3 regions of the Ruminococcus sp. MCC718 genome follow, and region 1 is predicted to be linked to each of the others. Evidence: predicted binding sites of a transcription regulator. Region 1 holds the regulator's gene; each other region holds the start of a gene.
The links. The regulator Rex, encoded in region 1, represses fermentation and respiration genes when NADH is low (regulators of the CRP and FNR family bind a similar motif). The targets are predictions, from matches to a motif close to ATTGTTAANNNNTTAACAAT.
Positions count from the first base shown of each region.

Region 1 (2,276 bases):
ACTTTAAAAAACTGGCAGGTTCCAATTATGCTGCTTCCAGAGGAGAATACTTAAACGGTATCATCATGGCAAATTACCTGGGATATGAATTTATCGATGCAGCTGAAGTGATCGTTTTCCATGAAGACGGCACATTTGATGCAGAAACAACCAATGAAAAGCTTTCTGCACGCCTGGCAGAATGTGACAATGCAGTCATTCCTGGATTTTATGGTGCAACCGCAGAAGGAAAGGTAACAACCTTCTCCAGAGGCGGATCCGATATCACAGGTTCTCTGATCGCAAAAGCAGTCCATGCTGATCTGTATGAGAACTGGACCGATGTATCCGGTTTCCTGATCACAGATCCACGTATCATCAAAAATCCGAAAGTGATCGATACTATCACTTATGTAGAGCTTCGCGAGCTGGCATACATGGGTGCTACCGTGCTTCATGAAGAAGCCATCTTCCCGGTAAGACAGGAAGGTATCCCGATCAACATCCGCAATACCAACCGTCCTCAGGATCCTGGTACGCTGATCGTTGAAAGTACCTGCAGAAAACCGCGTTATACGATCACCGGTATTGCCGGAAAGAAAGGATTTGCAGCCATCAACATCGAAAAAGATATGATGAACTCCGAAATCGGATTCTGCCGCAAAGTCCTGACCGTATTCGAAGACAATGGTATCTCCATCGAGCATATGCCTTCCGGAATCGATACCATGACGGTATTCGTACATCAGTCCGAATTCGAAGAGACCGAGCAGAAGGTACTGGCCGGTATCCACCGTGCTGTCAATCCGGATTCTGTCAATCTGGAATCTGACCTGGCACTGATCGCAGTCGTAGGTCGTGGCATGAAATCTCAGCGTGGAACAGCGGGACGTATTTTTTCCGCACTGGCACATGCAAGTATCAATGTCAAGATGATCGATCAGGGTTCCAGTGAGATGAACATCATCATCGGTGTGAGCAATCAGGATTTCGAGCGTGCGATCAAATCAATCTATGATATTTTTGTAACCGTACAGCTCTAAAAATCAAAGAGGGTACACAAAACCTGCGGCGGACATGGCAGGGATCTTGTGTGCCCGTCTTTTACGTTACTATACAACAGCATTTGACAGGGAGGTATGCAAGTGGAAGAGAAAGAAATTTCAAGAGCGGTCATCAAAAGACTGCCACGGTATTACCGTTATCTCGGTGAGCTGCTGGAATCCGGTACGGAGCGGATCTCATCCGGCGAGCTGAGCGAACGCATGCAGGTAACAGCATCCCAGATCCGGCAGGATCTCAATAATTTCGGTGGATTCGGCCAGCAGGGATATGGTTATAATGTAAAACATTTACATACGGAGATCGGGAAGATCCTGGGTCTGGATCAGGATTACAATATGATCATCATCGGTGCCGGAAATCTCGGACAGGCTCTTGCAAATTATGTAAAATTTGAAAAAAACGGTTTTCTGGTCAAAGGGCTGTTCGATGTAAATCCAAAGCTGAAAGGCGTTGCAGTCAGAGGAATTGTGATCCGTATGACAGACGAGCTTCCTGCTTTTTTGCAGGAGCATGACATTCAGATCGCAGCCCTGACACTTCCGAAACAGTATGCAAAGGAAATGGCAGACTTTCTGGTGGATCACGGCATCCGTGCAATCTGGAATTTTGCCCATACGGATCTTCATCTGCCGGAAGATGTGATCATCGAAAACGTACATCTTTCGGAAAGCCTGATGCAGCTGTCTTACAATATCAGCCGCTACAGCAGAGAACATAAATAAAAAGAACGCAGAGAAAAAAAAAAGAAAACTGTATATTCCATTTGGACGGGCAGACAGGAGGTATATCGCATATGAGGATCTTGTTATCAAAAGAAGACATGAAAACATGTGACCAGAATACCATAGAAGGGTTCGGCGTTCCATCCTGTGTACTGATGGAGCGTGCGGCACTTGCGTGTGTCGATGAACTGTACCGAAGCGGTGCTGCACTTGACCGCGTTCTGGTCATCTGTGGTTCGGGCAATAACGGCGGAGACGGATTTGCCATCGCCAGACTTTTGTTTCTGGATCAGGTACCGGTTTCCATCTGGTTTGTCGGAAAAGAGCAGTCCTGCACGGATCAGACACGCCATCAGAAAGAAATCTGTGAGAAATATGGGATAACTTTTTGTAGTAACCCGGAAATAAATGAATATACTGTTATAGTAGATGCACTGTTTGGAATCGGTCTTTCGCGTGACATCGAAGGCAGCTACCGGGACGCAATCGGGCGGATCAATAAAAGTCCTG
Region 1 covers NZ_WQNP01000171.1:12,356-14,631, forward strand. The annotation lists gene GPK60_RS13765 (aspartate kinase) at 1-1,022, shown strand, start outside; gene GPK60_RS13770 (redox-sensing transcriptional repressor Rex) at 1,125-1,766, shown strand; gene GPK60_RS13775 (NAD(P)H-hydrate dehydratase) at 1,838-2,276, shown strand, end outside.

Region 2 (2,276 bases), on a different contig from region 1:
ATGCATATGGAAACAGAAATCCGTTCCTAAAATGTTGTCACCTAACAGATTCCGGTTTTCCATCTCTGCGATCGCGTGGCGGAGTCTGGAAACGGACATCGGATATTCTGCACGCACATAGATATAACCATTGGCAGCCCCGACTGCATATCCGGCGATCATCATGCCTTCCAGCAGTTTGTACGGATCACCTTCCATAACGGAACCATCCATAAAAGCACCCGGATCACCTTCATCACCATTACATACGACATAACGTACTTTTTCTTTCTGGTGTGCCACCTGTTTCCATTTGCGTCCGGTCGGAAAACCGCCGCCGCCTCTTCCCCGCAGCCCGGATTTATCGATCTCTTCGATCACTTCTTCACTTGTCATCTCAAACATCGCTTTTTCCAGGGCAGAGAAACCGCCGGATGCCATGTACTCGTCAATGGATTCTGCATCAAAACGTCCGCAGTTCTCCAGAACGATCCTGGTCTGTTTTGCGATAAACGGAATCTCTTTCGGATGACGGTAAACTTTTTTCTCTTTACGGTATAATAAACGCTCCACTACCTCATCACCGAGCACAGCACGTTCAAACAATTCCTGGCAGTCGTCCAGTTGAACTTTTACATACTGAACGGTCTCATCGTTTTTCGTGATACGCACAAGTGGGCCAAGTTCACAGAAGCCCTGACATCCGGTCTTTTTCAGCCCAATGTGTGTGTCTTCATCGTGCGGTGTAAAGATTACGCTCACGCCCGGTGTTATATTTGCAAGTTTTAAAAAGCGATTGTATATTTTTTCAGAACCGGTTGCGATACAGCCGGTGCCGGAACAGACCAGAATACGACAGGCTGCCGTCTCCATATCTGCTTTTGCCTTCTGGCGACATTCTTTTAACTCGTCTCTGTTATGGATCATCAGCACTCACCTCGCAATTCTGTAATCAATCCCACTACTTTCTCCGGTGTCATATTCGGGTGGACTTCATCGTTCACCGTACAGGTCGGTGCCAGTCCGCACGCACCGAGACAGGATACGGTCTCTACCGTAAAAAGCATATCATCCGTTGTATGCTTCTTATCGGAAAGTCCCAGTTCTTTCATAAATGCATCGAGGATTGCCGCTGATTTTCTTACATGACAGGCTGTTCCGTCGCAGACCTTGATCACATATTTTCCCTTCTGTTCAAAAGAGAAATTCTCGTAAAAAGTCGCAACACTGTAAGCCTTTGCCTCTTTTACTCCAATCTCTTTTGCAATGTACGTCAGTAATTCTCCCGGCAGATAACGATATACCCCCTGGATATCCTGCATCACAGGAATCAGGGATGATGGTTTCTTACCATAAAAAGCAATGATCTCGTCCGCTTTCTGGTAATATGACTGATCCAGCATAAATCATACCTCCTACTCTCTTGTATTTATTGACAAATTTTGTGTGTTAATTATATCTTATTTATTTATTATATACAATGCCTTTTCCATTAATTAAAAATTTAACAAACAAAATACTTTTCCATAGTTATGTCAGATAACTGCGATATTTGTGTTAAATTTTTCACATACAATATGGATGTTCCGTTTTTTGAGCATGGACTTGCCTTGATAATATTTTATCAATATGTTATAGTGCTTTGAGAAGGAAGTATGCATGCCACCATAAATTCATCCTGACCGAAGGAGACTTCTGCTTCTTCGACCCGGAACTTGAATTCAAGTCGAACGCACGTGAGACTTGGTGCGTGATTCTGGTCAGCGAAAGCTGACATATTCTTCTCAGAATCACTGCACATCCTCGCGGAGCGTTTATCTCAGTCGGAGATTGTACTCCCACTGAGAAAGACTTGTTATTACTCACCACTTGCAGAAGTGGGAATCTTCTCGACTGAAATAAAGGAGTTTATAAGACATGAGAGGTATTGAAACACAAGTAAGAAAAATCCGCCGTCAGATTTTTGCTGAGGTTTCCAGAATCGGCTTTGAATCCGATGACGAATCACTGATCCACGATATTGAAGCAATTCCCTATAAAATCGTAACGGAAGATGGTCCGCAGTACCGTGACAGTATTTACCGTGCCCGTGCGATTGCCACGGAACGCGTCCGCCTTGCCATGGGAATGTGTCTGCGTCCGACAAACAAACCGGTCCACCTGACTGATGGCATCGAGGCCAGCAATATTTCCGAAAAATATTATGAGCCGCCTCTGATGCAGGTTGTCCCTTCCGCCTGTGCTTCCTGCGAGGATAATAAATATGAAGTAAGCGATATGTGCAAAGGCTGCCTTGC
Region 2 covers NZ_WQNP01000180.1:69,643-71,918, forward strand. The annotation lists gene GPK60_RS15040 (NADH-ubiquinone oxidoreductase-F iron-sulfur binding region domain-containing protein) at 1-906, opposite strand, end outside; gene GPK60_RS15045 (NAD(P)H-dependent oxidoreductase subunit E) at 906-1,382, opposite strand; gene GPK60_RS15050 (4Fe-4S dicluster domain-containing protein) at 1,897-2,276, shown strand, end outside.
Region 2: GPK60_RS15045 (NAD(P)H-dependent oxidoreductase subunit E) is a predicted target of Rex. The motif match lies at 1,589-1,608, and genes of this name have one in related genera.

Region 3 (2,276 bases), on a different contig from region 1:
AGCGATAACTGCCATTGCAGTTTCTACTTCCATATCGATTCCACGTTCTTCCTGTGAGCCCCATTCAGGAGCATCTGTTTCAGAAGCCATAGCTTCTTTTACACCCCAAGCCTCAGATGCTACCGGAGTAATGATCGGCATCTGCAGATTTGCATCGCCCTGCTGCAGAGCTGCCGCTTTTACACGATCCATAGTAGAGATAACATACTCAAAACCGTATCCAACTGCTGCACTACCTACGTTCATAACGACACTCTTGCTGTCAACACCAAGCTGAGAGATCAGTACGTTAAGCTGTTTAGCCAGGTTGATATCAACAGCTGATTCAGCACCTACTATCTGTTTGTAAGCCAGGCCTGCTGCTGCACCTACTGTCTTGTAATTTTCTTCTTTTGCTGAGAGGATGACTGCATTTTTACCGTTCAGGGCTTCTGCCGCTTTTGAGAACAGTTCTGCATCTTTCTCAACATTTTTACATCCGCATACTACAAGTGGAAGATCAACTGCATCTGCGATTTCTTTCAGTTCACCGATCAGTTCTTCTGTAGATTTGTTTGCTCCGTTTGGATCTCCGCCTTCCATACGGAAACTTAAAAAGTCTACACCTTCCATAGAAGCTGCTTTTCTGGCCATATCTGCCAGAGTAGCACAACCTTCATAATATTTTTTGATGCACTCCGGCTCATGTTCCATACCGAAATCTGTGATCTCGATACCTACCTTCGGTGCATTTTCGATTGCAGCATCAAAAGAATACAGCGGGAATACATTCTCGCCTCCGATTTTCACTGCTTTATCGCCAGTACCAAACTCAACAGTGTTGATGCTGGCATTGAATTTTCCTGATTTTGCTGTAAATGGCATTTCTAAAAATCCTCCTTCATGCTTTTTAGACTGTTATAAAAACATTACTTCTATTTTACAACAGCAGCCTGTAAAAATCAATTATTTAACAATAAATTATAAAATTCGGCTTTCCGGACGATCCGCATAAAGCCAGAAAGCCGATATTTGTTACTTTTTTAAGATGATTCTGTCGTTAATCGCCGTTTCAAGCATGATGCTCCAGATTGCTTTGCATTTCATGCTCTCACAATCTGAAAATATTCGAAATCCGCCCTGTCGGGCTACTTTCTCATATTTTTGCGGGATCCAAACTCATGGATTTCCATGCAAGCATGAAATCCATGATCTTTTCTCCCTTGCATCATTACATCATCGGTTCCATGGTCAGAGCCGGATGTCCTTTTTCTTCGAGGTAGGCCAGCAGTGTTTCCGGATCTTCTGCGATAGTCTCATCTGCAATCATATCACAGAAGTTATCGATGCCGTACAGCTCTTTTGCTGTTGCGTTCAGTCTTTCTGCTACCTGTTCTTTCAGTTCTTTTGGCATCCATACGATACGTGCTACTCCGCCTTCTGCTTTCATGAATTTTTTGGAAGCAATGAAATGTTTTCCATGTCCCATAAATCCAGGAGTCTGTACACCACCACCTGTCATGGAAGCCAGTTCTGAGAATGTCATACCGATCGGAGTCATGCCTGCATATTCACGGTTTGCGATGCAGACACCGTTTGACAGCGGCTCGATACCACAGATACACTCGAAGCATCCACAGGATGTCATCGGTTTTTCAATGATAGAGTACAGGGATACGTCTTCCAGCGCACCCTGGGATAATTTCTGAACTGCTTCGTTTACGTCTTCGTATTCACCGATACGTTCATCGATCGGTCTTTCTTTTGTGATAACCTGACATGGTCCCTGAGGATCCAGCTCGTTGGTTGCTTTTGCATCCAGCCATGAAACAGCTCCGCAAAGTCCCAGTCTTTCCGGTGTAACCACGCATACGTGGGATGGGGAAAATGCCTGGCACATGATACAGCTGTAATATACATCAACGCCTTCGTCTGTCAGTGTGTTCAGACGCTCATCACGTTTGTCAAACAGCGACATAGCTACTTCATGACGGACTCTGGTACATTCTGCAGGGTCTGTGTAGATTGTTACCTGACATTTATCTACAACGGCTGCGAATTCGCTCTTTACTTTTGCATACAGAACTTCACCGATATGTTTTGCACGGAAGCCTGCTTCAAATGTCTCTTTGCTTACACGGATACGGATCATATCACGCTGACCGGTATGCATCATACCTTCTACACAGTTCAGGTATGAGTGGAATTTACGCTCGAATACCGGCTCAAAGTCGGACTGCATACTCTTTCCTGCTACTTCTACTACATAACAGATGCTCTGTTTGCTTCCTACCGGC
Region 3 covers NZ_WQNP01000180.1:82,207-84,482, forward strand. The annotation lists gene acsD (acetyl-CoA decarbonylase/synthase complex subunit delta) at 1-864, opposite strand, end outside; gene acsB (acetyl-CoA decarbonylase/synthase complex subunit alpha/beta) at 1,211-2,276, opposite strand, start outside.
Region 3: acsD (acetyl-CoA decarbonylase/synthase complex subunit delta) is a predicted target of Rex. The motif match lies at 938-957, and genes of this name have one in related genera.